2 regions of the Acidovorax sp. GW458-11-26-14-TSB4 genome follow, and region 2 is predicted to be linked to the other one. Evidence: predicted binding sites of a transcription regulator. Region 2 holds the regulator's gene; the other holds the start of a gene.
What was found. The regulator HrcA, encoded in region 2, represses chaperone genes, less so after heat shock. The targets are predictions, from matches to a motif close to TTAGCACTCNNNNNNNNNGAGTGCTAA.
Positions count from the first base shown of each region.

Region 1 (15,029 bases), on a different contig from region 2:
GGGAGCCGCGCTTCCAGTTTGCCTACGCGCTCGCACAGCAACTGCTGGGCCAGCACGAAGCCGCCGCCCAGCATTACGCACAGGCGCTGCTGATGGATGCCACGAACGCGGGCTGCATCCTGCGGCTGGGCGAATGCATGGAGGCCACGGGCAATCCGCAAGAGGCCGAAGAGGCTTATCGCTCCCGCATCCAGCTCAGTTACCTGAACCCGGAATACCACCTGGTGCGCGCCCACGCGCAAGCGCGCCTGCCCAGCCTGAGGGAGGTTCCGCATGAGCTCCCCCATCGGCGTTGGAATGGGCCGTCCGGCCAATGTGTTCGGCACCGTCGGCAGCGAACCTGCATGGCAGACCACCCAGACGGCACAGGCGGCCTCCCAGGCACCGGTGTCGCTGACCTTGCCCGCGCCACCGCGCAGCGATGTGTCGGCAGGCCAGGCTGATCGGGTGCGCGCAATCGCCTCCGAGCCGGCCCGCGCGGGGGGCGTGGCACCCTCGCGGGCCGATGTGGCCAAGGGCAAGCTGGTGGCTGCCGGTGAAAAGCTGCTCGCAGCCCGGCAGGAGGGCGTGGACGCGGCCAAGACCTCGTTCTGGACAAAGGCGCCGGGCGTGGCCCTGTCCGGGGTGGCGGTGGGCGTGGCCGTGGGCCTCACGGCCATATCGTTTGGCGGCGCCACACCCTTGCTGGCGCTGGCCTGCGTGAACTTCGCGGTCTCCACCGGCGATGCCATCTGTGCCTACCGCAACATGCGCAACACCGAAGCCATTGCCGACCACCGGCCGCCCCCTTACGACAGCAAGGTGGCCTCGCATGCCGGCACGGCGGTGGCCGTGGCGTCCACCGTGGGAGGGATGCTCACGGACGATGCAGACCGTGAACAGCTCGAGGAACGCTGGATGGTGTTCGCCAAAGCGTCACATCGCTGGCAACACCTGCAGGAAGGCACACTGAACTCGATGCGGAGGGTGAACTGGTGGCCGGGTGCCCAGTTCCCCGATTTCGCCCCCCGTACAGTGGCTGCGCAAACTTGCACTTCAGCCAGCCACCGCAGGATGGACAAATACGGCTGGGCATTCAGCTCCCGATTGATTCCACCATGCGGGAAATGCCCCTCCAACGGGCACGCAGGGCAGACAGCGACTCAACGCACTGTGAACCGCTGGGAAGTACGGCACAGGTCGCAATGCATGACAGCCAACTGGGCACAGTTCCTACATCCGACAAAAAACCCGCTCGGTAGACTATTTTTCAAGCAGCCGAAGTCGTTCTCAGAGAGAAACCGGTAGACGATTCAGTGAGAACAGGGCAAAACTCACCTGAAATCGACAATCACCGGCCATAGGTTTGATCACACTCAAACACCCAGCGAACGCATGGGAACTTCGGCTTTAGCACTCACTCAAAGAGAGTGCTAATATCATGCCCTAGAGGAAAGGATTTCTGGAATGAACATTCAATCTGGAACCGCGACGACGACTTTGGCGCCCGCAAACCCGTGGGCGCTGGTGCCCCCGCTGGGCAATCTGGACGCCTATATTTCGGCCGTCAACCGCCTGCCGCTGCTCACCCACGAGGAAGAGCAGAAATATGCACGCGCTCTCAAGGACAACAACGATCTGGACGCCGCCGGCCGGCTGGTGATGTCGCACCTGCGCCTCGTCGTTTCCATCTCGCGCCAGTATCTGGGATACGGGCTGCCGCACGGCGACCTGATCCAGGAAGGCAATGTGGGCCTGATGAAGGCCGTCAAGCGTTTCGATCCCGACCAGGGCGTGCGCCTGGTGAGCTACGCCATGCACTGGATCAAGGCGGAAATCCACGAGTACATCCTCAAGAACTGGCGCATGGTCAAGGTGGCGACCACCAAGGCCCAGCGCAAGCTGTTTTTCAATCTGCGGTCCATGAAGCAGGGTTTCAAGGCCGATGCCGCCGCAGCAGATGCGGCGACGCACCGCGACACCCTGTCGGACAGCGAGATCGATTCGGTGGCGCAGCAGCTGAACGTCAAGCGCGAGGAAGTCATCGAGATGGAAACCCGCATGTCGGGCGGCGATGTGCTGCTCGACCCGGCCCCATCCGACGATGGCGAGCAGGCCTTCGGCCCCATCGCCTACCTGGCCGATGCCGCGCATGAGCCCACCGCCATGATCGAATCGCGCCAGCGCGACCACCTGGCCACGGATGGCATCGCTGCCGCCCTGTCCGACCTGGACGAGCGCAGCCGCCGCATCGTGGAAGAGCGCTGGCTCAAGGTGAACGACGACGGTTCGGGCGGCATGACGCTGCACGAGCTGGCAGCCGTGTACGGCGTGAGCGCCGAGCGCATCCGCCAGATCGAAGTCGCCGCCATGAAGAAGATGAAGAAGGCGCTGGCCGAATACGCATAAGCATCGGCGCCGTTCACCGCAGGGAGCGCGTTACCATCGCTGCTTCGCGGCAAAAGCGCCCACACCAAAAGGGCCCCGTCGGGGCCCTTTTGCTTTGGCGTTGCAGCCGCTGCAGATCACTTTCAAGGAGATGCTCTTGTCACGCCCTGTTGTTCCCCGCCGCGCCGCCCTGGCCCTGGCCATCGCCGCCCTGTCGTCGCCCCTGGCCATCGCCCAGCAGAAGCCTGCCGCCGCGGCGGCTGCTGCCGCCCCCCTGGCGTGGCCAACCAAGCCGGTGCGCATCATCGTCGGCTTCCCCGCTGGCTCCTCGCCCGACCTCACGGCCCGCACCATCGCCGAGCCCCTGTCCAAGGCGCTGGGCCAGCCGGTGATCGTGGAGAACAAGGTGGGCGCGGGCGGCAACATCGGCGCCGATGCCGTGGCCAAGGCGCGTGACGACCACACCATCGGCCTGATGATCAACGGCAACATGACCATCGCCAAGATGCTCAACCCCGCCGTGCCCTACGACCCCATCAAGGACCTGGCGCCGCTGAGCCTGATCGGCACCTCGCCCCTGGTGCTGACCGCGCCCGTGAGCCAGCCGGGCGTGCCCGCCACGGCCGATGCACGCGAATTCTTCGTGGCGGCGCGCAATGGCGGCGACAAATGGAGCTACGGCACGCCCGGCGTGGGCACGGTGGGCCACATCGGCACCGAACTGCTCAAGTCGCGCAGCAACATCAACCCCGTGCATGTGCCCTACCCCGGCTACCCCCAGGTGGCCACGGCCATGCTCGGCGGCCAGCTGCAGATGGCCCTGCTGCCCCCCGCCCTGGCCCAGGCCCAGGTCAAGGCCGGCAAGCTGCGCGCCATCGGCGTCACCTCCTCGGGCCGCAGCCCGCTGGTGCCCGATGTGCCCAGCCTGGCGGAGGCCGGCATCACCAACTACAACCTGGAGATCTGGAACGCCTTTGCCGCCCCCTCCACCATGCCCAAACCCATCCAGGCCAAGGTCGCCGCACTCATCAGCGAGATCGCCCGCAGCCCCGATGTGCGCAGCAAGCTGTTCCAGCAGGGCTGGCAGGTGGTGGGCACCTCGCCCGAAGGCCTGGCCAACCGCATCAAGGCCGACACCAACCTGCTGGGCGGCGTGATCGCCATGCGCGGCATCAAGGCCGAGTAAACAGTCGCGCCCATCCATCGCCCTCCCCCGCATGGCGATGGAGGGCTTTTTTATGGCTGCGCTCAGGCAGCGGCGTTCAGCAGCGCGCGCACATCCTCGGTCAGCGCCTGCGCGCCGCTGCCGTAGCGGTTGTAGATGCGCAGGCGGCCGGCCGTGTCGTACACGTAGCTGCCGGCCGAGTGGTCCATGCTGTAGCTGGTGGGGGTCTTGCCCTCGACCTTCTTGTAGTAGATCTTGAAGTCCTTGGCCACGGCAGCCAGTTGCTCGGGCGAGCCGCGCAACGCCAGGAAGCCCGGGTCGAAGTTGGCCATGTAGGCCTTGAGCACCTCGGGGGTGTCACGCTCCGGGTCCACGGTGACGAACAGGCCCTGCAACTTGTCGCCATCCTTGCCCAGCGCCTTCTTCACCTCGGCCAGTTCAGCCATTGCTGTGGGGCAGACGTCGGGGCACTGGGTGAAGCCGAAGAACACCACCACCACCTTGCCCGCAAAGTCCTTCATGCTGCGCATCTGGCCGTTGTGGTCGGGCAGCGGCAGGTCGCGCGCATAGTCGGCGCCGGTGATGTCCACGCCGCGGAACTGCAGGGCCTGGCCCTTCTTGTCGCCGCAGGCGGTAAGCAGCGCCCCGCTGGCGAGTGCTGCGGTGCCCAGGGCGATGGCTTTCAAGGCGTTTCGTTTGTGCATCATGGGGTGGTGCGTCATCAGAGCACGTAGTGGTCCACCAGCAGGGCTGCGAACAGCACGCTCAGGTGGATGAGGGAAAAGCGGAAGGTCTTGCGCGCGAGTTCGTCCGAGTACTTGCGCCACAGCGCGAAGCCGTAGCCGCAAAAGCCCGCGGAGAGAACCACGGCGGCGATCAGGTAGATCCAAGAGCTCATGCCGTAGACAAAGGGCATCAGGCAGCCCGCGAACAGGATCAGCGTGTAGAGGAACACCTGCAGCCGCGTGAACTCGTTGCCATGCGTCACGGGCAGCATGGGCAGGCCGGACTTGCGGTAGTCCTCCACGCGGTACAGCGCCAGGGCCCAGAAGTGCGGCGGCGTCCACAGGAAGATGATGAGGAACAGGATCAGCGCCTCGGGACCCACGTCGCCCGTCATGGACGACCAGCCCAGCACCGGCGGCATGGCGCCCGAGGCCCCGCCGATCACGATGTTCTGCGGCGTGGCGGGCTTGAGGATCACGGTGTAGATCACCGCGTAGCCGACGAAAGTGGCAAACGTGAGCCACATGGTCAGCGGGTTCACGGCGAAGTACAGCAGGGCCGAGCCCGCGCCGCACAGGATGGCCGAGAACAGCAGGGTCTGCACGTTGGACAGCTCGCCCTTGGCCGTGGGACGCCAGGCGGTGCGCTTCATCTTGGCATCGATGCCCTGCTCCACGATGCAGTTGAAGGCGGCGGCAGCACCGGCCACCAGCCACACGCCCAGGCAGGCGATGGCCATGCGGCCGAGCTGCTGGGCGGTAGGCAGGCCGGGCACGGCCAGCACCATGCCGATGAGCGCGCAGAACACGATGAGCTGCACCACGCGCGGCTTGGTCAGGGCATAGAACTGGGCCACGCGCGAGGGCGGCGACGAAAGGGCGGCGGGGGCGACACTCATGCGGACACTCTTCTCGATGCGCCCTGCGGCGCCGGGGATTCTTCGGGGGCGGCAGCGGCAGCGGACCGGCTGGACGCGAGCGCCCAGGTCAGCACCACCACCAGGGCGGCGGCGCCGCCGGTGTGCAGCACGGCGGCCAGCAGCGGCCAGTCGAGCACCACGTTGGACAGCCCGGTGGCCAGTTGCGCCAGCGACAGCGCCAGCAGCCAGCGCGTCTGCACCGGCAACACGGCCGCCTTGCGCAGGCGCCACACCAGCGCCAGCAGCGCGGCCAGCACCAGGTAGGCCATGAGCCGGTGCGCGTAGTGGATGGCCGTGAGGCCGGCAAAGCTGATGTGTGTGCCGTCCTGCAGCATGCCCAGCTCGCGCCAGACCTGGAAGCCCTGCGCAAAGTCCATGGCCGGCCACCAGCTGCCCTGGCAGGTGGGGAAGGTGGTGCAGGCGAGCACGGCGTAGTTGGTGCTCACCCAGCCGCCCAGCACGATCTGCACGGACACCAGCACAGTGGTCCACAGCAGGCCCTGGCGCAGTGCCGGGGCAATGCGCTCGGCCATCCGGCCCTGCGCCCAGTGCGCATGGCGCACGGCCTGCACGCACAGCAGGGCCAGCAGCACCAGGCCGCCGATGAGGTGCAGGGTGACGATGGCCGGGAACAGCTTCATGGTGACCGTGAGCGCGCCGAACGCGCCCTGCAGGCACACCCAGAACAGCGTGAAGGTGGGCCACCAGGGGCTGATGGGCGGCTCGGCAGCACCCTGGCCCGGTGCCTGCTGCCGTGCCTGGCGGCGCTGCACCCACGAGGACACGGTGATCACGATGATGAGCACACCCACGCCCGTGGCCAGGTAGCGGTGCACCATCTCCACCCAGGCCTTGCCGTGGGTGACGGGGCCGGTCGGCATGGCCTCCTGTGCGGCGGCGATCTCGGCACGCGCGCCCACCGGGCTGGCATTGCCGTAGCAGCCGGGCCAGTCGGGGCAGCCCAGGCCCGAATCGGTGAGCCGCGTGAAGGCGCCGAACAGCACCAGATCGAAGGTGAGGAACAGCGTGAGCACGGTGAGCGCCTGCAGGCGCTTGAGCGGCGTGCTCTTGCGGTTGCGCAGCCACACCCAGACCAGCGGGCCCAGGGCGATGATCACGCCCAGCAGCATGAGCCGGGCCAGCGGCGCCAGGTCGTACAGGGGCTGGGTATCGGTCATGGCTTGGCGGGCCGGCCGGCCTCGTCCCAGGAGGAAGAGGCGCGCAGCAGGCGGTCCAGGTCGCGCTTGGCCTTGGCCGCGCCGCTGCGGTCCATGGCGGCGGGAAAGCGCATCATGAAGTTGCCCATGGGGTCGACCACGTAGATGTGGTCCTGCAGGGCATGGCCGGCGGCAGGCGCCAGCCAGGCGGCCAGGGCCTCTGGTGCCAGGCGCAGCACGGTGGCCTGCTGCAGGGCCGGGGCCAAGAGCGGCGGCGGCAGGGCGGCGTCGTTGACGAGCCAGACCCATTCCACGCGGTCCTTCTCGCGGCCCAGGGTCTCGCGCAGCTGGCGCTGCAGGTACAGGTGCTTCTGGCAGGCGTCGTTGCAGTCGCCGCCGGCCACGCTCACCAGCAGCCACTGGCCCTTGAGCGAGGCCAGGGGCACCGGCTTGCCATCGAGCGCAGTGCCCACCAGCGCGGGCATGCTGCGCTGGGGATCGATGAGCTCGCCATAGACGCGGCGCCCCTCGGGCCGGATCACGTAGTAGGTGAAGTATGAAGCGATGACCGGGGCGGCGCAGATCAGCAGGACGCCGAACATCTTGAGGCGGCCATGGCGTGTGCGCTGGCTGGTGGCGACGGCCTCGCCCGCCTCGGGCAGGCTGTGCACGGTGAGCCCCAGCGGGTGGGCAACCCCGCTGCCAGGGCGCTCAGGCACCTGGCTGGCGGCGTGGGCGAAGGAAGCGTCGGACGATTTGGAACCAGACATAGAGGAGTGCAATCAGGCCGCAGAGCCCGAACCATTGAAATGCATAGCCATAGTGTTTGTCGACGCCCGCGCCGATCACCGGCCAGTCGCGCAGCAGACCTTCGGCAGCACCCCCGGTCTGCAAAACCGTGAGGGGCGCCAGCGCCAGGCCGGTCTCTGCCCCGAAGGCAGCCAGGTCGAGATTTTGCCGGATGCGGGAAGACCCCTTGGCGCTGTCGCCGCCTTCGAACTCGTACAGGCGCGAAGGGGGCGGCGCCACGCGGCCCGTGAGCTGTACCAGGCCCGGGTCCGTCTGCACCGGCGGCAGCTGCATGCGGTCCTGGAAATTGCGCGGCGCCCAGCCGCGCTGCACCAGCACCACGGCGCCAGGATCACCCTCGAGCCGCAAGGGGGTAAGCACAAAGAAGCCGGGCCGGCCCTGCATCTGCCGGTTGTCCAGGTACACGGTGTGCTCGGGCAACCAGGTGCCCTGCAGTTGCACGGCGCGGTGCACCAGCGCCTGCCGAGCTTCGGGCGTGGCCGGCGCCAGCAACGCGCGGCCATCGATGGCCGGCTGGCGCGTGCGCTCGTCGATCTGGGCCTGCAGCGACTCTTTCTCGGCGGCGCGCGACAACTGCCAGCGCCCGAGCGATGCCGTGACCGCCATGCCAGCCAGGGCTGCGAGCAGGATCAGCCAGAAAAGCGGGCCCAGGGCGCGTTGCGTGCGTGTCACGGGATAATGTGCTCCATGAAATACCTCGTTGTGCTGGCCTTCATCGCCATCCTGGCCAGCCTGGCCTCGGCCCTGTTCTTCATGATGCGCGGCGGCAAGGATGCCGGCGACGACAAGGCCCGGGGCAGCCGCATGGCGCGGGCGCTGGCGGTGCGGGTGGGGCTGTCCATCGTACTGTTCCTGTGCATCCTGGTGGCCTGGCAGCTGGGCTATATCCAGCCCACGGGACTGCCGGCCTCGCGCTGAACCCGCCCCGCTCCAGGGCGGCACAAAAAAAGCGCCTCGCGGCGCTTTTTTCGTTGGAGGCGTGGGTTACATCCAGTAGACCAGCACGTACAGGCCGAGCCAGACCACGTCCACGAAGTGCCAGTACCAGGCGGCGCCTTCGAAGCCGAAATGCTTCTCGGGGGTGAAGTGGCCCTTTTGCAGGCGCAAGGTGATGAACAGCAGCATCAGCATGCCCAGGAACACGTGGAAGCCGTGGAAGCCGGTGAGCATGAAGAAGGTGGAGCCGAACACGCCCGAACTGAGCTTGAGGTTCAGGTCGGTGTACAGGTGGTAGTACTCGTAGCCCTGCACGCACAGGAAGACGAAGCCCAGCAGCACGGTGGCCCACATGTAGGCGATGGTCTTGCCACGGTGGTTCTCGCGCAGCGCGTGGTGGGCGATGGTCAGCGTCACGCCCGAGGTCAGCAGCAGCGCGGTGTTGATGGTGGGCAGCCAGAAGGGACCCACGGTCTGGAAGGGTTCGACGATGCCGGCGGGCGAGGCCGTCATGCCGGCCGCCATGCTGGGCCACACGGCCTTGAAGTCGGGCCACAGCAGCGCGTTGTCCAGGCTGCCCAGGGCCGGCACCGAATGCGCGCGCGCCCACCACAGGGCCGAGAAGAAGGCGCCGAAGAACATCACCTCCGAGAAGATGAACCAGCTCATGCTCCAGCGGTACGACAGGTCGATCTTGTGGCCGTACAGGCCGCCTTCGCTTTCGCGGATGGCGTCGCCAAACCACTGGTAGAGCACGAACAGCCACCAGACCAGGCCCAGCGCCAGGGAGTACTTGCCCCAGTCGTGGCCGTTGATCCACTGGCCTGCGCCCAGGATCACAAAGAACAGGCCGGCCGCCGCCATCGCCGGATGGCGCGACTCGGCGGGCACGTAGTAGTACGGTGTCGTTCCGGGGGTTGTTGCACTCATTTCAGCTCCTGAATCTCAAAATCTTTTGTTATCTATCTGTCTATCGGTATCCGTGGGGACGCTCGGTATCTCTGGTGTCTTGCCTATGCCGCCGCCGTCACACAATGAAGTTCACCAGGGCGATCAGCCCGATCACCAGCAGGAACACCGCGATGAGCCCGACCACGATGATGTGCACCGGGTTGAGCTTCTCGACATCCTGCGCATATTCGCTGCCCTTGCGCATGCCGACGAAGGACCAAGCCACGGCGCGGATGGTGCGCAGCAGCGAGCCTTTGCGCTGCACCGGCGAGGGGGCATTCATGATCCGGCTCCTTGCAAGGCTGGCTGGAGCACCGGGGCGACTGCCGCGGTGGACTCAGGCGCGGCCGGTGTCTTGCCGCCCACCTCGAAGAACGTGTAGGACAGGGTGATCGTCGTGACGTCCTTGGACAGGCGCGGGTCGATCACGAAGGCCACGGGCCATTCCTTCTTCTCGCCGGGCTCCAGCGTGTACTGGTTGAAGCAGAAGCACTCCAGCTTGTTGAAGTGCGCTGCCGCCTGGCGCGGTGCGTAGCTCGGAATGGCCTGTGCGGCCATGCGGCGATTCTGCACGTTCTGGAACTCGTACATCACCGTGGTCAGCTCGCCGGGGTGCACCTGCACCGAGCGCTGCGCGGGCTTGAAGTCCCAGGGGCCGCGTGCATTGGCGTCGAACTCGACGGTGATGGTGCGGCTCTTGTCCACCTGCGTGTTGGCGGGGATCTTCACGTCCTTGCCGGCCACGCCGTTGCCGGGCACCTGGCGCTCGGACAGCGACAGGATGTTGATCCCCGTCATCTCGCAGATGTGCTTGTAGATCGGGATCAGCACGTAGCCGAAGGCGAACATGCCGGCCGCGATCACGACCAGCTTGCCGACCATCTTGGCGTTTTCGCGGCGCAGGTTCATGGTGTCGGGTCCAGGGCCTTTGGCTGTTGCTGCTGCTTCAGCGGGAGGACAGCAGGACCATCTTGACCATGAACCCGATGAAGAAGGCCGCAGCGATGGACGCCAGGATCAAACCCAGGCGCAGGTTGCTCTTCTTCTGTTCGGGGGTCATGGGCATGGTCTTCAGCCGATCACGCGGGTCGCGGTAGCGTCCAGCTTGGGCGGGGTCTCGAAAGTGTGGAACGGTGCGGGCGAAGGCACTTCCCATTCCAGGCCTTCGGCGCCGTCCCAGGGTTTGGCGGGGGCCGCAGCGCCCTTGCCCATCATGGCAGGCAGCACGATGGCCAGGAAGAAGTACACCTGCATCAGGCCGAATCCGAAAGCGCCCACCGAGGCGATGGCGTTGAAGTCGGCGAACTGCATGGGGTAGTCGGCGTAGCGGCGGGGCATGCCGGCCAAGCCCAGGAAGTGCATCGGGAAGAAGGTGATGTTGAAGGTGATCAGCGAGCCCCAGAAGTGGATCTGGCCGCGCGTCTCGGAATACATGTGGCCGGTCCACTTGGGCAGCCAGTAGTACACGCCTGCGAACATCGAGAACAGCGAGCCGGCCACCAGCACGTAGTGGAAGTGGGCCACCACGTAGTAGGTGTCCTGCAGCTGGATGTCGATGGGTGCCATGGCCAGGATCAGGCCGGTGAAGCCGCCCATCGTGAACACGAAGATGAAGCCCACGGCAAACAGCATCGGGGTCTCGAAGGTCATGGAGCCGCGCCACATGGTGGCGATCCAGTTGAAGATCTTCACGGCCGTGGGCACCGAGATCAGCATGGTGGCGTACATGAAGAACAGCTGGCCGGTCACGGGCATGCCGGTGGTGAACATGTGGTGCGCCCACACGATGAACGACAGGATGGCGATGGACGAGGTGGCATACACCATGGAGGCGTAGCCGAAGAGCTTCTTGCGCGCGAAGGCGGGCACGATCTGGCTCACGATGCCGAAGGCCGGCAAGATCATGATGTACACCTCGGGGTGGCCGAAGAACCAGAAGATGTGCTGGTACATCACCGGGTCACCGCCGCCGGCGGGGTTGAAGAAGCTGGTGCCGAAATGGCGGTCCGTCAGCGTCATGGTGATGGCGCCGGCCAGCACGGGCATCACGGCGATCAGCAGGTAGGCGGTGATGAGCCAGGTCCAGGCGAACATGGGCATCTTCATCAGGGTCATGCCGGGGGCGCGCATGTTCAGGATGGTCACGATGATGTTGATCGAGCCCATGATGGACGAAGCACCCAGGATGTGCATCGCGAAGATGCCGGCGTCCATGGAGGGGCCCATCTGCAGCGTCAGCGGTGCGTACAGCGTCCAGCCGGCGGCGGGGGCGCCGCCGGGCATGAAGAAGGAGCTGACCAGCATGGCCGCGGCAGGAATCATCAGCCAGAAGCTGAAGTTGTTCATGCGCGCGAACGCCATGTCGGAGGCGCCGATCTGCAGCGGGATCATCCAGTTCGCGAAGCCCACGAAGGCCGGCATGATGGCGCCGAACACCATGATCAGGCCGTGCATGGTGGTGAGCTGGTTGAACAGCTCGGGGTTCACGAGTTGCAGGCCGGGCTGGAACAGCTCGGCGCGGATCAGCAGGGCCAGGATGCCGCCGACCATCAGCATGGCGAAGGCGAACAGCAGGTACAGGGTACCGATGTCCTTGTGGTTGGTGGCGAACACCCAGCGGCGCCAGCCGGTGGGGCCGTGGTGGCCGTGGTCGTCGTGTGCGTGGTCGCCACCGTGCCCGTGGTTGTCAAGAACTGCGCTCATCTTGGTTTCCTCAATCAGTACGTTGGGCGGTGATCACTTGCCACGCTGGGCGACGACTTCGGCAGGCTGCACCAGCTGGCCGGTCTTGTTGGACCAGGTGTTCTTGGTGTAGGTGGCCACGGCCGCAAGGTCCGTATCGCTCAGCTGCGCCCATGATGGCATGGCGCCGTTGGCAGCACCCTTGAGCAGGATCTGGATCTGCTTGGCATGGTCGGTATCGAGCACCACAGCCGAGCCGTCCAGCGGCTTGATCGGGCCCGCGCCCTTGCCGTTGGCCTGGTGGCAGGCGGCGCAGTTGGCGGCGTAGACCTTCTCGCCGCGCTTCATGATGTCGTCCAGGGTCCAGACCTTGGTCGGGTCGTCCAGCTTGGCGGCGGCCTTCTTGCGCTGGTCGGCCACCCAGGCGGTGTAGTCCTCGGCGGAGACGACCTTCACATGGATGGGCATGTAGGCGTGTTCCTTGCCGCACAGCTCGGCGCACTGGCCATAGAAGTCGCCGATCTTCTCGGCACGGAACCAGGTGTCGCGCACGAAGCCGGGGATCGCATCCTGCTTGATGCCGAAGGCCGGCACCATGAAGGCGTGGATCACGTCGTTGGCGGTGGTGATGATGCGGATCTTCTTGTTGACCGGCACCACCATGGGGTTGTCCACCTTGAGCAGGTAGTCGGCGGGTGCCGCCTTGACGTCGCCGCTGTCGGACATCACACGGTGGCTGCTGTCCAGCGTGGAGATGAAGGCCAGGCCCTCGCCCTCGCCGGTGATGTAGTCATAGCCCCACTTCCACTGGTAGCCCGTGGTCTTGATGGTGAGGTCGGCATTGGTCGTATCCTTCTGGGCCACCAGCACCTTGGTGGCGGGCAGGGCCATGAGGATCACGATGATGAAGGGGATGATGGTCCAGATCACTTCGACGGTCACCGATTCATGGAAGTTGGCGGCCTTGGCGCCTTTGGACTGGCGATGCTTCCAGATGGAATAGAACATCACGGAGAACACGGCCACGAAGATCACCGTGCAGATGATGAGCATCATCCAATGCAGGAAATGCTGCTCCTCGGCAATCCTCGTGACCGGAGGATGCAGATTGAGCTGATTGACTGCAGGCCCGCCAGGCAGGTCTTGAACGGCATGGGCCACGCCACCTACCCATGTACCGGCGATCAGGAGCAGAGAAGCCAGCTTGTTGGAAATGCTCTTCATAGTTCTCATTTACTAAGCCTCAAATTAACCAATCCCTGCTGGCGCTCCTGCGTGGGGTCAGGCTGCGCGCAAGGCCATGCGTATCTCCGATGCCAGTGCCGGTCGAAGCTCGGGGCGCACATAGCGCCCCACCTCCACCGATCGGCCCTGGCCAGACAGGGTGATCAGCGACCGGTCGCCGGTCTTGGGTTCTACGCGAACCCAGCTCCGGTCGAATTCGGCGCGTATCAGCTTGCCTGCTGTCTCCAACTCCACCACCAGGCGCGAGCCCTGCAGTGAAATCCTCTCGCCATCGGCCGCATGACGTCCGTACATGGCGAATGCCAATCCAACTACCACCATCTCCAGCCACGCGAAGGGCATGACCAGACGGGCTCCGAGCATCCAGAAGAACGTGGCGATGCCCAGCGACACAGCACACAGCGACAGGTACATCCAGCCCATCTGCGCGGGGGTGACCGAGCAGTTGCGGGCCAGGCGCCAATCGATGCGCTGGCCCGAGACCGTGGCAAAACGAAATACCAAGCCTGTCACCGGAGGTGCCCACAAGACTGCCGGCTGCAGACCACACCAGGAAAGCCACTGGCGCGGCATGCGCAGCCCGCTACGTTGCGCGGGAAGATGCCCGAAATCCCAATAACCCTGAATTGTAGCGTGCCTTGTTCCATGTCATTGACAGGCAGCTACCCGGTACTTCTACCTGTACCGGTGGCCAGCATGGCCCGCATGTCCTGCAGCGAAACCGCGCTGCTGGCGCTCATTTTCAGGCGCGGCGCGGGCTTGAAGGCATGGCCGTAGATGATTTCGAAAGTCAGCGCCAGCTGCCCGCCCTGCGCCGGGTCGGCCAGGTGTTGCACCAGGGCCGCATGCAGGCGCTCGCGCCAGCCGCGCCCGCGCAGTGCGCCGAAGCGGCCGGGGTGCAGGTTGCAGCCCAGCTCGCGCAGCTCCTGCAGCAGGCGCTCGGGCGTGGCGAAGGTCAGCGTGATGCGCTCCATGTCCATCACCGGTTCGGCAAAGCCGGCGTGCACCAGCATGTCGCCCCAGTCGTGCATGTCGGTGAAGGCATGACCGGCGGGTGGCCAGCCCATGGTGGCGTAGACGCCGTGCAGCTCGCGCGCGGTGTCGGGCCCCAGGCACGAGAACATGAGGTAGCCATCTGTCGCCAGCGCCCGGTGCCACTGGCCGATGAGGGCCTGCGGGTCGGCCGCCATGTGCAGTGCCATGTTGGCCCAGAGCATCTGCACGCTGGCATCGGCGGGCAGGCCGAACTGCGGCACCGGCCCGGTCCAGCGCGCCGGGCTCCACCAGGGCCGGGCCAGCGCCTGTTCAGCCACGGGCACGCAGTGCGCTGCCGTCTCGGCCACCTGGCAGGCCGCCTTGGGATAGCGGGCACTCACCAGCGCATGGCCCTGCAGACCGCCGCGCACGGGGTCCCAGTGACACCAGGCGGCGGGCGCCTGGCGTATCCACTGCAGGCGGTCCTCCATGCGGCGCGCCACCTCCTCGTGGAGCCAGGGGGCCATGGCAGGTGCGGCGGCGTGCCAGCGGGCTGCGGCCAGGGGGTCGATCGTGGGGGGGCGCTCTGTGGGCATGTCGTAGGAACCGGGGGTCCAACGAGTATATTGACTCATGCGGTTCAAGGCGTTCACGGGGCTATCCAGGCAATCGGGGCTGGGCCGCGGGCTCGAGGCCCTGGCGCGCGCCCTGCCCAGCCAGTGCGCTGTCTGCCACGCCTGGCCCGCTACGCGCATCTGCACTGCCTGCACGGCGCGCTTTGCGCAGCCTGTTGCGCGCTGCACACGCTGCGCCCTGCGGGTGCCCGATGGCGTGCCGGTGTGCGGTGCCTGCCTGCGCTCTCCGCCGGTGCCCGACCGCTGCCTGGCTGCCGTGGATTACGGATACCCCTGGTCCGGCGCCGTGGCCGATTTCAAGTTCCGGGGCGATCCAGGCTGGGCCGGCACGCTGGCCGCGCTGATGCGCGGCGCGCCCGGGGTGCAGAGCGCACTGGACAACGCCGACCTGGTACTGCCGATTCCGCTTTCGCACGAACGGCTGTGCGAGCGCGGCTTCAACCAGGCCTGGCTGCTGGCCC
Region 1 covers NZ_JBWKYR010000002.1:77,705-92,733, forward strand. Annotated here, with positions in the region: gene AC07X5_RS06805 (tetratricopeptide repeat protein) at 1-443, shown strand, start outside; gene AC07X5_RS06810 (hypothetical protein) at 388-1,287, shown strand; gene rpoH (RNA polymerase sigma factor RpoH) at 1,447-2,388, shown strand; gene AC07X5_RS06820 (Bug family tripartite tricarboxylate transporter substrate binding protein) at 2,519-3,553, shown strand; gene AC07X5_RS06825 (SCO family protein) at 3,616-4,239, opposite strand; gene cyoE (heme o synthase) at 4,254-5,156, opposite strand; gene AC07X5_RS06835 (COX15/CtaA family protein) at 5,153-6,355, opposite strand; gene AC07X5_RS06840 (redox-active disulfide-containing membrane protein) at 6,352-7,104, opposite strand; gene AC07X5_RS06845 (SURF1 family protein) at 7,046-7,816, opposite strand; gene AC07X5_RS06850 (twin transmembrane helix small protein) at 7,832-8,062, shown strand; gene AC07X5_RS06855 (cytochrome c oxidase subunit 3) at 8,129-9,010, opposite strand; gene AC07X5_RS06860 (DUF2970 domain-containing protein) at 9,108-9,314, opposite strand; gene AC07X5_RS06865 (cytochrome c oxidase assembly protein) at 9,311-9,940, opposite strand; gene AC07X5_RS06870 (cytochrome oxidase small assembly protein) at 9,978-10,091, opposite strand; gene ctaD (cytochrome c oxidase subunit I) at 10,103-11,734, opposite strand; gene coxB (cytochrome c oxidase subunit II) at 11,768-12,937, opposite strand; gene AC07X5_RS06885 (DUF2244 domain-containing protein) at 12,995-13,471, opposite strand; gene AC07X5_RS06890 (biotin synthase) at 13,621-14,529, opposite strand; gene AC07X5_RS06895 (phosphoribosyltransferase family protein) at 14,567-15,029, shown strand, end outside.
Region 1: the regulator HrcA is predicted to act here: its motif matches at 1,390-1,416, upstream of rpoH (RNA polymerase sigma factor RpoH).

Region 2 (15,029 bases):
CGACTCGGAACAAGCGGCCAATGTCACAGCTATTGCGACTGCCAAGCGCCGCATTCATCGCGGCCAATGGCGCGACAACGAACCGTCAGATTTCGCGTCCCTATAGCGAGGTTCATAGGGCAAAAAAATGCACGCTTATCGGTTATTTTCCGCCGCTTGAATCCCCACTCGCGCCGTGCGCCAAGCGTTCACCTTCTCAGTGAACGCAGTGACCAGCAGTCCCGGCCGCCCCATATGATCCGTATGTTCGGATGCCTGCAGGCACCCTTGCGCCTTTAGTTCTGCCACCGCCAAAAGGTGCAGTGGCTCGTGCACAAACACGGGAAGCTGCCTTCTTACGATTTGCTCAAGAATCGAGTTCGGTTCGATCATGCACAAGAGTGACTTCTGATTCGACCTTGCCGTGTCGGAATTTCACCCGACACGCTCCTTCCGTTCTCCGACATTCCGCGCCAGAAGCTTGCTTAGCATGGAGGCATGAGAGGTGCCCTCAATGCGTAGAGTCTTGGCAGTGGCGTTAATGGCAGTCGCGGGCTTCGGTCTGGCAGCGATGTATCGTACCTACTTGGTATCTGAACTGCGCAAGCCCGTGCTGGCAAGCCTGGGCAACCCAAAGTCCCCTGTTTTCAAAAACGAGCTGTACGTGGGAAATTGGACGACCGAAGGCATTTTGTGCGGTCAGGTAGAGGCGGGAGCACGCACCAAGGGCTTCCAGTGGTACGCCGTTGCTAACGGCAAGGTCTTCATCGAAAACGAGGATATACGAAGGCAACTGGATGACGCAGGCATCAGGCGGTGCACTGAAAGCGCCGCGGCCAATGATGTCCCTTGGTGGTGGTTGGAATGGTGAACGAAGTCCCGCGCGCATTGCAGTTCCTGAAACCACGCAAATTTCAATCTGAAAAGAGGAGCCGACGCTCCGAATGCTCCCCGCAGCCGTGGCACCGCATCCTGGCCCAGCCGAAGGGCAGCGACGGCTGAAACAGGAAGTGGGTCGGCTGCTCTCCTTGCGCGTGGTCGGCCACGGTTTCGGTGGTGCCGCAGGTTCACACCGTAGGTGCAGCGCGTCGCCCTCGCGCCCCAGGAGACATGCGCTTCGCGCTGGGTGTACATGTCAGCTCTTGAAGTGTAAGCGGCTGCCGAAGGCATCTCGACGGGTGGGGCCCAGGGTTGTGATGTCAGGCTCGCGGTGACCAGCGATGCGGCTGCAGCTCACCGATCCGACTGGCCGGGTGAGTGGGCAAGCGATCCAGCACGTCCGTCCTTCATCCCCGGGAACTTGCCGCGGTAGATGTGCAGATCCGAGCCGCAGATGGCCGTGGCCGTCACGCGCAGTAGGATGTCGTCATCGGTGACCATGATGGGATCGGGAACGGTTTCGACGCGTACATCCTTGGCGCCTTGATAGGTAAGAGCTCGCATGGTGTTCCGTATGTTCGATGACGAAGAGACGGGCGATATGCCATAAGCACCGTGAGCGTCCAGTTAACCCATCTTGATCGAGGGCATGCAGCTCATTTGGCCTGCAGGCGTGCTCCGATGTAGGCCACGCATTCAACGAGGTTGAGGCAGGCCAGCAGTAGGTACTTCTCGGCATCAGTTCTCACGCGCAGCAGGTCGTGCTCGCCCAGGTGGCCGTACACAAACGCGAGCAGGTACCGCTCCGGGTGGTCGATGCAAGACTTCGTGATCATCTGCTCGACTAGGTCTGGCGGCACGCCTTCGGTGAACCTCATCGTCGCCGTCAGCCGTTGCAAGCAGGCTTCCTGGACGTCATCAGAGATCGTTGGCAAGGCGTACCCGCAGTGCTTCATTGCCTGGAACGCAACCAGCAAGACGTGGATTGGCACCTCAAGCTGCAGCATGTCGACCCCGTAGCGGGGCAACACGAGGATTGAGGCGAGCAAGTTTGGCTGGCGGGCGTGGATGTCGTCGGCCAGTGCAACCTTCTGTTGCGCGCTCATGCGGTTGACCTCGATGGTCGCCCGGACCATCACGGCCTGCGTCAACAAGGTCATGGCGCCGCGTCGGACGCCGGTTGCCATCGGTGCGGCAGCAAGTCCTCGAGTTGGCTGCTGCGCTGCGTCGGCAGGCGCTGCAGCACGTCGCGCAGGTAGGCCCAGGGATCATGCCCGTTGAGCCGTGCCGACTGCACCAGGCTCATCACGATGGCCGTGCGCTGACCGGCGAGTTCACTGCCGGCGAAGAGCCATGCCCGGCGCCCCATGGCCCACGGCTTGATCTGCCGTCCCAGGTGGTTGTTGTCGATCGCGACCGCGCCGTCTTCGAGGTACTGCGTCAGCGGGCTCCAGTGGCCCAGTGTGTAGTCGATGGCGCCCGCTGCGCCGCCACCGTCCGCGACCAGCCGCCGTTCGAGTGCGAGCCACGTCTTGAGCTTGTTCCAGAGCGGCTTGGCGAGTTCCTGCCGCTGGGCCCTGCGCTCGCCCTCGCTCATGTCCTTGAGCTCTGCCTCGACCGCATAAATTTGCGCATAGCGCCGTATCGTCTCGTCTCCGATTGGGCTTGTGCCATCGCGAGCCAGTTCATCGAACTTCCGACGCGCATGGGCAACACATCCCGCGCTGAGACGGTCGGGATGGATGCGGGGATCGATCACGCTGTCGTAGCCGCCATAGCGGTCGGTGAGCAGCGTTCCCGACCATCGGCCCAGGCCGCGTTGCACGTCGCCCGCGACACCGCGCCACCGTTCCGGTCATGCTGTTCGAGCCGAAGAACGCCAGCCATCCAACGCAGCGTAGGGCCGTGCGCACTTGCCCAATCGACCAGGTGGTCCCCAACAATTCTCGACCCGTCCATCGTTTCACCTCACGAATTTACTGCTTACTGCTCACTTCCTCCCCAAACGTGGAGGGCTACTCGTAAGGCAGTCCGCTCAGAGTGCACACCCAAGAGCGGGCATGCGTCAGCGCCTCTTCTTCGGTTTCGAAGATTGCAGGGAGATCGACACGGACAATTCTCCCGTCGGTAAATTCAACCGACAACACTGACCACTTTTCCATCTAAGCCTGTGCGCTAGTTGAGAAAGCGCTAGCGGGTCAATGATGGCAAATTCAGGGACCAGTGAGAGTTGACCTTCCGCCCTTACTCTCCAGGGTTCAATATCGGCTAGCAAAGCATCCAAGGGGGCTTTCGTTAACGACGCCGCGACATCATTTGCAGTGAGAATCCGATCGATCTCGTTAGAGGCTGCATTCCACATTGAGTCCTATCAGCATCTGGAACTGACTTATCGAACACTTTTGGTTCTATGCGCACCGCCTCTTGAAACAAGGCTTTTAGTGCATCATCGAATTGACTTTGAATCCAAGCGTCTCTTAATGTTTTTGGAAACAGTTTCGAATTGGCATTTAGATATGTCAGAAGTGCAGAACCATATTCGCCTGCGTAGTCAAATTTGGCACCACCAAGTTGACTCCGAAATATCTTCAGAGCCAATTCCCATGGCACTCCATCCACCGATGCACCCTCATAAATAGCAGCCGCTACATTTCCGTTCTGACTTAATTCAAAAATCTTGTTTGCAGTCTTTGAATAGCGAGGGTGCTCTCCCCCAGAGGTTGTCACAGCACTATCTGCGCCGATAACGATTGCCCGCTTATTCAGAATTAGAACTTCACTTGTCATGTCGCCCCTCCACAGTTCGGCCATTATGAAGTAAGCAGCACTGGCAATGATCGATGCGATCACTGCTACATTGTTGAACGTCGCAGCCCAACCGTGGGAACGTTCAACCCCACACACTGGTTCATTGTCCTACTGATGATCGCGCCTTTTATGGCGCTTCTTGTCGCGCCCTCGTGGCGACCCGGCGACGCGCCGGCTTCAACGGCGCCTGGGCCCTGCTGATGCTGATGCTGATGCTGATGCTGATGCTGATGCTGATGCTGATGCTGATGCTGATGCTGATGCTGATGCTGACGCCGATGCCGATGCCGATGCCGATGCCGATGCCGATGCCGATGTTGGTGCCGGTGGTGGGCCTGCTGTCGCACTGGGTCGCGTCCTTCTTGAAATGGCCGCCTAGCCGCGAGTACCGCACGGAGACTTCGCGCGGCTGGCAGATTGCTAGGGTGCTGCTGCCCCCAACGCTGCTGACGCTGGACCCCAGAAATAAGCGGCAAGGTTGGCCTGGGCGCTGGCATGGGTCGGTGCGCGAGCGCCTGGCGACCTGCCTCCGCCAAAGATGGCGGTAGTGTTTCCCCCAGTCGCACCGGCTGCCACCACGCCGGCACCGGCTTTCACGCCGCACATTCCAGACGCGGCCGCTCCTGACAGCCGAAGGCGTTCTCTTTCGACGAAGCGTTCCCGCCCGCCAAGTGGCGTATCAGACTGCTACGAACTGCTTGTCGTCCAACCATGCGAGGCCGCGGGCGATTTCGTACACCTGTCCCACTACCACGGTGCTCTCGTCGGTGTGGCTGGCCGCCAAGCCAGTGCCGATTTCGTCCGCGCCCCCCTTGCGCCGTTTGTAATTTAGCCGGCAGCGTATAGGCAGGGCCCGTCTTCGCGTCCGCCGTCTGCTCGCCGGGCGAGTGTGCCTAAGTGTCTTAATCTGTCTTCCCCGTCAGCGCCAACAGGCGCGCACGGGCGCGGTGCGCTGGGCCTGTGGCGTGGTGGCGCGCTCCTGATCTAGCTGCGCGACCTCCATTCGGTCATTCGCCCGATTGAAGTACCCAGCTGCGATCTGCGCCAGCGTGAGCCGCCGCAGTCAGTCTCGTGCCCGCGGCCGCGCGCTGGGTCGGTCCGGCCTGCTGCCGGGCTTCCCGCCGTAGCGCCACCTAAATGCCAAGCCTCGAGCAAAGCGCCGGGCTCGTTCTGGCGTATCTGCCCTGCTAAATGGCTGCACGGTGTCCCTCATCGCAGCCCAGTTGCCGAAATCAGGCCCACCGCAGCGGTGGCTGTCAGTGATGCTGATGTCCCACACCTCGGCGCCGCTGGGCTGCAGCTCAGGCTTGCGACCGCGCAGGTTGCCGTAGCCAAAGCGAACTGCCACCAACGAACGGCAACCATACGGCAACGAAATCTTGAAAAACAAAAGCCTGATATCTATTCGATAGCAGGCATTCCTGAGTTTACTGGTAGGGCGTGAGGGACTTGAACCCGCGACCAAAGGATTATGAGTCCTCTGCTCTAACCAACTGAGCTAACGCCCCCTGTACCTGACCAAAGATGGGGCACACGGTATTGTAGGGGTATCCAGCGGCTCAGCGGCGGTGGCTGAGCGCGTTGGAGACCAGCTTGGAGGTGATGTCCACGATCTGGATCATGCGGTCATAGGGCATGCGGGTGGGGCCGATCACGCCCAGGGTGCCCACCACCTTGCCGTCCACCTCGTAGGGCGCGCTGACCACGGACAGCTCTTCGAACGGCACCACCTGGCTTTCGCCACCAATGTAAATGCGCACGCCCTCGGCCTGGTTGGAGAAATCGAGCAGGCGCAGGATCTGTGTCTTCTGCTCGAACAGATCGAACGCCCGGCGCAAATTGCCCATGTCGCTGGAAAAGTCGCTCACGGCCAGCAGGTTGCGCTCGCCGGAGATGACCACCTCGTCCTGGGCCTCGCCCTCGGAGCCCACGTTCACGGCGGCCTGCATGAGCGAGCCGATCTCGCCGCGCAGCGCGTCCACCTCGGACTTGAGGCGCTCGCGCACCTGCTCCATGGCCAGGCCTGCGTAGTTGGCGTTGAGGAAATTGGCGGCCTCGACCAGTTGCGACTGGGAGTGGTCGATGTCGGTGAAGATCACCCGGTTCTGCACGTCGCCCTCGGGCGAGACGATGATCACCAGGAAGCGCCGCTCCGACAGCCTGAGGAATTCGATGTGCCGGAACACCGAAGTGCGCCGTGGCGCCATGACAACACCCACGAACTGCGAGAGGTTGGACAGCAGGTTGGCCGCGTTGGCGATGACCTTCTGCGGCTGCTCTGGCGCCAGCGGGGGTGAAATCAAGGGGTCACGCTGCACGGTCAGCATGGTGTCCACGAAAAGCCGGTAGCCCTTGGCCGTGGGAATGCGCCCGGCAGAGGTGTGCGGGCTGGCGATCAGGCCCAGGTCCTCCAGATCGGCCATCACGTTGCGGATGGTGGCCGGCGACAGGTCCATGCCCGAGGCGCGCGACAGCGTGCGCGAGCCAATGGGCTGGCCATCGGCTATGTAACGCTCCACGAGCGCCTTGAGCAGCAACTTGGCACGGTCATCCATCATGGACCTGATTTTAATGAGGGAAGCAGCCCGATCTCTGTCGGGTTTCGCCTATCGTTGTGCGCACAAGCATCCCACGGGATGCACTAGCATCGGGCAATGGGCACCCGCGCGGCCACCGTTCACCAGGTACAAGGCCCCGCCGGATCCCCGTGTTCCAACAACAATGATGTAATTTCGCGATGACGTCCAATTTCCGCCATGTCGCGCTGATCGGCAAATACCAGCATGCCTCGGCCACGGGCTCGACCATGACCGAGGCCTCGCGCCAGGCCCTGCAGGACATCGCCCAGTTCCTGCAGAGCCAGGGCTGCTCTGTGGTGCTGGAGTCCGAGACCGCAGCCAACAGCGGCCTGGGCGACTACCCGGCCATGGACGTGGACACCATCGGCGCGCGCTGCGACCTGGGTCTGGTGGTCGGCGGCGACGGCACCATGCTGGGCATAGGCCGGCAACTGGCGCGCCACAGGACCCCGTTGATCGGCATCAACCAGGGGCGGCTGGGCTTCATCACCGACATCCCCTTCGGCACCTACCAGACCACCCTGCCCCCCATGCTGCAAGGGGAGTACGAGGAGGACCTGCGCCCGCTGATGCATGCCCGCGTGGTGCGCGATGGCCAGGTGGTCTTCGAGGCCCTGGCCATGAACGACGTGGTGGTGAACCGGGGCGCCACCTCGGGCATGGTGGAGCTGCGCGTGGAGGTGGGCGGCCGCTTCGTGGCCAACCAGCGCGCCGACGGCCTGATCATCGCCTCTCCGACAGGCTCCACGGCGTATGCGCTGTCGGCCGGCGGCCCCATGCTGCACCCCTCGATTCCCGGCTGGGTGCTGGTGCCGATTGCGCCGCACACCCTGTCCAACCGCCCCATCGTGCTCTCGGACGCGACCGAGATCGCGGTCGAGGTGGTCAGCGGCCGCGACGTGAGTGCCAACTTCGACATGCAGTCGCTGGCCTCGCTGCTGCACGGCGACCGCATCCTGGTGCAGCGCTCCGAGCACTGCGTGCGCTTTCTGCACCCGCTGGGCTGGAACTACTTCGCCACCCTGCGCAAGAAGCTGCGCTGGAACGAAGGGGGCTCCTGACCATGGCCCTGAGGCGCATCACGCTGCGTGATTTCGTCATCGTCGAGGCGCTGGAGCTGGAGCTTCAGGGCGGATTCACCGTGCTCACCGGCGAGACCGGCGCTGGCAAATCCATCCTGATCGACGCCGTTCAGCTGGTGCTCGGCGCCCGCGCCGATGCCGCCCTGGTGCGCGAGGGATGCGCCCGCACCGATGTGTGCGCGGAATTCGACGCCCCGGCCCATATCCGCCCCTGGCTCGAAGAGGCCGGGCTCGAGGGCGAGGACTTGCTGTTGCTGCGCCGCACGGTGGACACCCAGGGCAAGAGCCGCGGCTGGATCAACGGCACGCCCGCCACGGCCACACAGCTGCGCGCGCTGGGCGAGCTGCTGCTCGACATCCACGGCCAGCACGCCTGGCAGAGCCTGACCCGGCCCGAATCGGTGCGCGGCCTGCTCGACGCCTACGCCGGCACCAGCGACCGCCCCACAGTGGAGCGCTGGAACCAGTGGCGTCAGGACCAGAAGGCCCTGGCCCAGGCGCGCGCCGCGCAGGCCACCCTGCAGCAGGAGCGCGAGCGCCTGCAGTGGCAGATCGCCGAAGTGGACAAGCTGGCCCCGGGCGATGACGAATGGCCCGAGCTCGACGCCCAGCACAAGCGCCTGTCCAACGCCTCGGCGCTGATGGACGCGGCCAACGCCGCCATTGCAGCCCTCACGGGCGGCGACGCAGAAGGCGGGGGCGGAGCGCTCGACGGCCTGTCGCGTGCGCAAGACCTGCTGCAGGGCCATGAGCACCTGGAAGCCGAGTTCGCCAGCGCCGCCGACATCCTCAACTCCGCCGTGGCCCAGGCCGGGGATGTGGTGCATTCGCTGCACGCCTATCTGCGCCACAACGACCTGGACCCCGAGCGCCTGGCCGCCGTGGATGCGCGCCTGTCGCTGTGGATGACGCTGGCGCGGCGCTACAAGCGCAGTCCGGTGGAGCTGCCCGCCTTGCTGCACGGCTGGAAGGCCGAGCTGCAGCGGCTCGACGCCGCGGCCGACCTGGGGGCCCTGGAAAAGGCCGAGGCCGCCAGTGCCCGGGCCTACCAGGCCGCGGCGCGCGCCCTGTCGCTGGCGCGGGCCAAGGGGGCGCCCCGGCTGTCGGCCGCCATCACCCAGGCCATGCAGGGCCTGGGCATGGCCGGCGGCCAGTTCGCGGTGGCCCTGGACAAGCTGGCCGAGCCCACCGCCCACGGCACGGACGACGTCGCCTTTCTCGTGGCCGGCCACCCGGGCACGAGCCCCCGGCCCATCGGCAAGGTGGCCTCGGGCGGCGAGCTGTCGCGCATTTCGCTGGCCATCGCCGTCACCACCAGCGCCCTGGGCGAGGCGCCCACCCTGATCTTCGACGAGGTGGACTCGGGCGTGGGCGGGGCCGTGGCCGACACCGTGGGACGGCTCATGCAGCAGCTCGGGCGCGACCGCCAGGTGCTCACCGTCACCCATTTGCCCAAGGTGGCCGCGCGCGCCGACCACCACCTGCTGGTCTCCAAGCGCAGCAGCGCCCGGGGCACGGCCAGCCAGGTAGTGGCCGTGCAGGGCGAGGACCGCATTGCCGAGATGGCGCGCATGCTGGGCGGCGATGCCTCCAGCAAGGCGACCGTGGCCCACGCGCGCGAGATGCTGGCCATCGCGCCGCCCGCCGCCCCCGCTCGCCGATCCAAGAAGAGGAAGCAGACCGATGGCGCTTGAGATCGTGCTGATCACCGGCATGTCCGGTTCGGGCAAGTCGGTGGCCCTGCATGCCCTGGAGGATGCGGGCTACTACTGCGTGGACAACCTGCCGCCCGAACTGCTGCCGGCCTTCGTGGCGCTGGAGCACCGCCACCATGGCAACCGCGTGGCCATCGCCATGGACGTGCGCAGCGCCACCTCGCTGCCGCTGGTGCCGCTGGAACTTGACCGGCTGCGCAAACAGGGCGTGGTGGTGCACTCGCTGTTCCTGGACGCGACCATCGACACCCTGGTGCGGCGCTTTTCCGAAACGCGCCGGCGCCACCCGCTGTCGCATGACGAGCTGACCCCCGATGCGCTCAAGCAGGGCCGGCGCGCGCTGGTGCAGATCATCGAGCTGGAGCGGGAACTGCTGGCCGAATTGCGCGAGGAGGCGCACGTCATCGACACCAGCGCCATCCGTGCCTCGCAATTGCAAAGTTACGTAAAGACCTTGATGGCGACCGCACCCGGGCAGCTGACCCTGGTGTTCCAGTCCTTCGCCTTCAAGCGCGGCCTGCCCGTGGATTCGGACTACGTGTTCGACGTGCGCATGCTGCCCAATCCGCATTACGAACCCGAGCTGCGCGAGAAAACCGGACTGGATGCCCCCGTGGCCGATTTCCTGCGTGCGCAACCCGATGTGGCGCTGATGCAAAGCCACATCGAAGGCTTTCTGGCGCACTGGCTGGAGATGCTGGACCGCAACCACCGCAGCTACGTGACGGTGGCCATTGGCTGCACAGGTGGCCAGCACCGCTCGGTGTACCTGGTGGAGCGGCTGGCCGAGGCCTTTGGCCGGCGCTGGGCCACGCTGCGACGCCACCGCGAGCTGGACGGGCGCTGACCCGGCGCCTTACAACAGGCCGCCGAACAGATTTCCCAGCAGCTTGCGGATGGGCGCAGGCAGCCCCATGGCTTCCCACTCGCTGGCGCCGTACCAGCCGCCCTCCCCGGTCGCTTCGCGGTCCATGGGCACGCTGAGCACCACGGGGTGCAGGTGCAAATCCCGATGGGTCAGCACATGCAGGAAGGCGCCCAGTGCCTCGGTCTGCCCCGGGGCCACCGGAGCGGGCAGGTGCGCCAGATGGTCGTGCAGGTGCGCCTCGTCGGCGAACACCGGCAGGCAGAACAGTCCGGCCCAGATGCCCGAATCGGGCCGGCGCTCCAGCCAGACACGGCCTTGCGCGTCGCGCATCACCAGCAGCCACCACGATTCAGCCCGGCGCTTGAGCTTGCGCGTGCGCACCGGGTAGCGCTCGGCATCGCCCGCCTGGCCGGCCACGCAGATGTCCACCAGCGGGCAGGGCGGGCAATCGGGCGCGCGCGGGCTGCACAGCGAAGCGCCCAGGTCCATCAAGCCCTGGGTGTAGCGCGGCATCGCGTTGGCGAGGTCGTCCGTGGGCAGCAGCGCCTCGGCTTCGTCCCACAGCAGGCGCTCGTTCTTCGCCACCGCCAGGTCGGCATCGAAACCCAGCACCCGCGTGAGGACGCGGCGCACGTTGGCGTCGAGGATGGGCGTGCGTTCGGCAAAGCAGAAGGATGCGATGGCGCCGGCCGTGGACCGGCCTATGCCCGGCAGGGTGGCCAGCACCTCGGCCGTGCGCGGAAAAGCACCGCCATGCAGGGCCACCACGGCCTGGGCGCAGGCGTGCAGGTTGCGCGCCCGGCTGTAGTAGCCCAGGCCGCTCCACAGGCCCATGACCTCATCCTGCGGTGCGCGGGCCAGGGCCTGCACGTCGGGGAATCGCTCCAGGAAGCGCGCGTAGTAGCCCAGCACCGTGCTCACCTGGGTCTGCTGCAGCATGATCTCGGACAGCCAGACCCGGTACGGGTCGCGCGTGTTCTGCCAGGGCAGGTGGTTGCGCCCGGCCGTCGCCTGCCAGCGCACCACGCGCCGGGCGACCTCCCCAGCCGCCACACTCATGGAAGCGGCAAGGCCACGTCCACGGCGGACTCTTCGATCACGGCCGGATCGGCGTCGAGCGGCGCGATCAGCTGCGAAGTCAGCTCCTGCAGGCGGTGCTCAAGCTGGATCAGCTCGCCCTCGCCCTCCTCGATCTCCGCGATGCGCTCCACCAGCCCGCTGGCGGCCTGCTGGATGCGGTCCACCGCCTCCATGCGGCGGGCAAAGCTGCGGCGGCGTTCGCGCAGCTGCGCGTCGAGCTGTGCGGTGGCGGACTTGCTCCACAGCTCCAGGTCATTGGCAGCGGATTCATACACCGTGCGCAGGCGCATGGCCAGGGCGCGCACCAGGCGTTCGGAAAACTCGGGCTGGGCCAGCTTGAGCGAATTGCCCAGGCCCAGGTACTGCAGGTGGCTCTGCTCGATCTGCGACAGGTCGTGCCCGAAGTGCTCGAGCTGCGGCGGCGGCGGCACCTGCAGCGAGAAGCCGAACTCGGCATTGAGCTGGCGGAAGGTGCCGCCCAGCATGGCCTGGATCTCGGTGCCCGAGGCCTGGGCCTTGTCCAGCGTACCGCGCAGCTTGTCGAAGGTCTGCATGTAGATCTTCTTGACGCCGAGCTTGAGACCCTTTTGCTGCAGCAGCTGGGCCAGCTCGGCCAGTTCCACCTTGAGCGCCTTGGAGCCCAGTTGCTGGAACACGTCGCGCAGGAGCTTGAGGTGCACGGCACGCACCGCCTGGATCTTGGAGGCGGAGAGGTCGAACTCGTGCTGCTCCTGCTCGATGCGCTGGCGCATGGACTCGATGACCGAAGCGTTCTTGCCGCGCAGGCTGCGCAGCTCGGCCATCTGGTCGTCCAGGTCGCGCCGGCGGATGTTGATGACGCGCCCGGTCTCGGCGCGCAGGCCGGCCACACCCGTGGCCACGGCCGCGCGCAGGATGGCCTGGCGCTGTCCCATGATGCCCTTGGCCAGCGCCTCTTCGAGCACCGGCAGGCCGCTGGTCTCCAGCAGCAGGTCGTCGGCCGATATCTTGGCCACCAGGCCCTTCTGGGCGGACACGGGCACCACCTTGTCGTGGGCCACGCCCAGCATGTCGGCCGCGGTGGAGACTTGGCGCTCCATCTGCGCCTGGATCTGCTCGGCGGAATTGAGCGAATCCCACAGGGTGTCGATCTTGTTGAGCACGACCAGCCGGCCGTCCAGGCTCTCGGCCGAGGTGGCCAGGTGCTCGCGCCAGATGGACAGGTCCGAACGCGTCACCCCGGTATCAGCGCTCAGGATGAACACCACGGCATGGGCCTGGGGAATCAGGTTCACCGTGAGCTCGGGCTCTGCGCCCACGGCGTTCAGGCCCGGGGTATCCAGAATCACCAGCCCCTGCTTGAGCAGGGGATGCGGGATGTTGATGATGGCGTGGCGCCACATCGGCACCTCGATCAGGCCGTTGGCGTCGGGAATCGGGTTCTCGTCCACCAGGTCGTCATGCCAGAAACCCAGCGCCCGGGCGTTGTCCAGGCTCACGCGGCGCACTTCGGCCACCTTCTCCAAGGCCTTGGCGATCTGGTCGGGATCGTTCACGTCCAGCGGGATTTCCTGCCACCGCTCGGGCCTCAGGCGCCACTCGGCCAGGCCGTGCATCTGCAGGCGCGTCTCGATGGGCAACAGGCGCAGGCTGGGTGCGAAGTCGGCGTCGTAGCCCAGTTCGGTAGGACACATCGTGGTGCGCCCCGCGCTGGCGGGCATGATGCGCCGGCCATAGTCGGCGAAGAAGATCGCGTTGATCAGCTCGGATTTGCCGCGTGAGAACTCGGCAACGAACGCGACCATCACCTTGTCGGTGCGGACCTGGCTTTCCAGGCGCTGCAGGCGCTCCTGGACGGATGCGTCCATCAACTCGTGCGAAGCCATCCACTCGGCCAGCTGCTTGAGCTGCTGGGCGAACGCACGCCGCCACGCGCCATGCTGGTCAAACTGCTCGTTGAATGAAGGTCCCACTTTGCTCCCGGTGTTCGATAACGACTGTTTCTGAACTGAACAAAATATAGCATCGACTGTCCGCCAGCCATAGCTGTGGATGGTGCTTAGGTCCGCAAGAGCGTGTTTTTGAACCGGTGTTCACACCGTGGTGTGGGCCGAATGCGCCACTTTTGGCGCACTGCGGCCTCCTTTTTGCCTCAGGCGCGCTGGCACCGGGGGCAGAAAAAGCTGCTGCGCTGGCCCTGGCGCAGCGCCCGGATGGGCGTGCCGCAGACCTTGCAGGGCGCCCCCTCGCGCCCGTACACGTTGGCATGGGCCTGGTAGCTGCCATAGGCGCCGTCGGCATTGGAAAAATCCTTGAGCGTGCTCCCCCCGAGCTCCACGGCGCGCGCCAGCACCTGGCGGATGGCGGCGTGCAGCCGCCCCATCCTGGCGGGGCCGATGCGGGCCGACCGCGTCTCCGGGCGAATACCCGACAGAAACAGTACCTCCGACGCATAGATGTTACCGACCCCCACCACCACCTTGCCCGCCAGCAGCACCTGCTTGATGGGCGCGCGGCCGGCCTTGATGCCCCGGCTGAAGGCCTCCAGGGTGAAATCGTCGGACAGGGGCTCCAGCCCCAGGCCGCCGAGCAGCTTGTGCGCCACATCATCGGCCTCGTCCCCGGCATGCACCACGGCGCCGAAGCGCCGTGGATCGTGCAGGCGCAGCGTTCCCTGGGTGGTGACCAGATCGAAATGGTCGTGCGTACCCGGCGGCGGCAGGCCGTGGGCAAAGCGCAGGCTGCCGGACATGCCCAGGTGCACCAGCAGGATGCCCTCGTCCAGGTCCACCAGCAGGTACTTGCCCCGGCGGCGCACGCCCAGGACGCTGCGCCCGACCAGGGCATCGGCCTCGGCCCCGAGCGGCCAGCGCAGCGGCTTGCCCAGGCGCACACCCGTGACGCGCGCGCCGGCGATGGCCTGCGCAAAACTGCGCCGTGTTACTTCCACTTCGGGCAACTCAGGCATCCAAAGCCCCCACAAACAGGTTGTCATGCATGGATTATTATGGGTCGATGGAGCCTTCAAACTACTTTCGGTCGGCCGTATTGACAGTTGCTTTGGCAGCAGCGGCCTGTGCGGGCCACGCGCAGCAGCCACCGGGCACTGCAACGCCCCCAGCGGCCGAACCGGCACCCGGCGACGCCCCTTCCAGCAACCCCGCGCTGGATGCGGAGCTGTTCTACGAAATCCTCATGGGCGAGATCAACGCCCGCACCGGCGAGGCGGGCACGGGCTACGCCCTGATGCTGGAAGCGGCGCGGCGCACCAACAACCCCCAGCTGTACCAGCGAGCCGCCGACATGGCCCTGCAGTCGCGCGCGGGCGACCATGCGCTGGCGGCGGCCAAGGCCTGGCGCGACGCCCAGCCGGACTCGCGCGAGGCCAACCGCTACGTGCTGCAGATCCTGATCGCACTGAACCGCATCGGGGAGACGCCGGAATTGCTGCGCCAGGAACTGGCCCAGGCGCCGATCCAGGCCAAGCCCACCATCCTGGGCATCGTGCCCCAGATGTTCGCGCGCGCCAGCGACAAGCCCCTGGCCGCCAGGGTGGTCGAACAGGCCCTGGTGGACGAGTTGGCCAAGCCGGCCAATGCGGCGGCCGCGCACATTGCCATCGGGCGCGTGCGCCTGGCGGCCGGAGACAAGACCGGCGCGCTGGCCAGCGCCCGCGCCGCCCAGAACCTGGACCCCGGCAGCGAAGGCCCCGCCCGCCTGGGCATGGAGCTGCAGGAAGAGAGCGTGCCCGAAGGGGAAGCGCTGGTGACTCGCTATTTCGCCAGCCAGCCGCAGGCCGCGCCCGAGATGCAGATGGCCTACGCGCGCTTGCTGCTGGGCCAGCAAAAGTACGGCGAGGCCAAGACCCAGCTGGAGGCCGTGACCCGCGCCAAGCCCGACCTGCCCGAGCCTTGGCTGATCCTGGCCACCCTGCAACTACAGGACAACCGCCTGGAGCTGTCCGAAACCTCGCTCAAGCGCTTTCTCACGCTCATCGACGGCCCGGACATCAACCGCGACGCGCGCCAGCGCAGCCTGAACCAGGCCTACTTGCTGTACG
Region 2 covers NZ_JBWKYR010000012.1:156,281-171,309, forward strand. Annotated here, with positions in the region: gene AC07X5_RS22495 (hypothetical protein) at 136-372, opposite strand; gene AC07X5_RS22500 (hypothetical protein) at 551-850, shown strand; gene AC07X5_RS22505 (hypothetical protein) at 1,213-1,422, opposite strand; gene AC07X5_RS22510 (hypothetical protein) at 1,515-2,018, opposite strand; gene tnpC (IS66 family transposase) at 2,015-2,683, opposite strand; gene AC07X5_RS22520 (hypothetical protein) at 3,154-3,708, opposite strand; gene AC07X5_RS22525 (hypothetical protein) at 3,867-4,214, shown strand; tRNA gene AC07X5_RS22530 (tRNA-Ile) at 5,098-5,174, opposite strand; gene hrcA (heat-inducible transcriptional repressor HrcA) at 5,226-6,224, opposite strand; gene AC07X5_RS22540 (NAD kinase) at 6,404-7,306, shown strand; gene recN (DNA repair protein RecN) at 7,309-9,021, shown strand; gene rapZ (RNase adapter RapZ) at 9,011-9,889, shown strand; gene mutY (A/G-specific adenine glycosylase) at 9,899-10,969, opposite strand; gene AC07X5_RS22560 (dynamin family protein) at 10,966-12,942, opposite strand; gene mutM (bifunctional DNA-formamidopyrimidine glycosylase/DNA-(apurinic or apyrimidinic site) lyase) at 13,122-13,937, opposite strand; gene AC07X5_RS22570 (tetratricopeptide repeat protein) at 13,967-15,029, shown strand, end outside.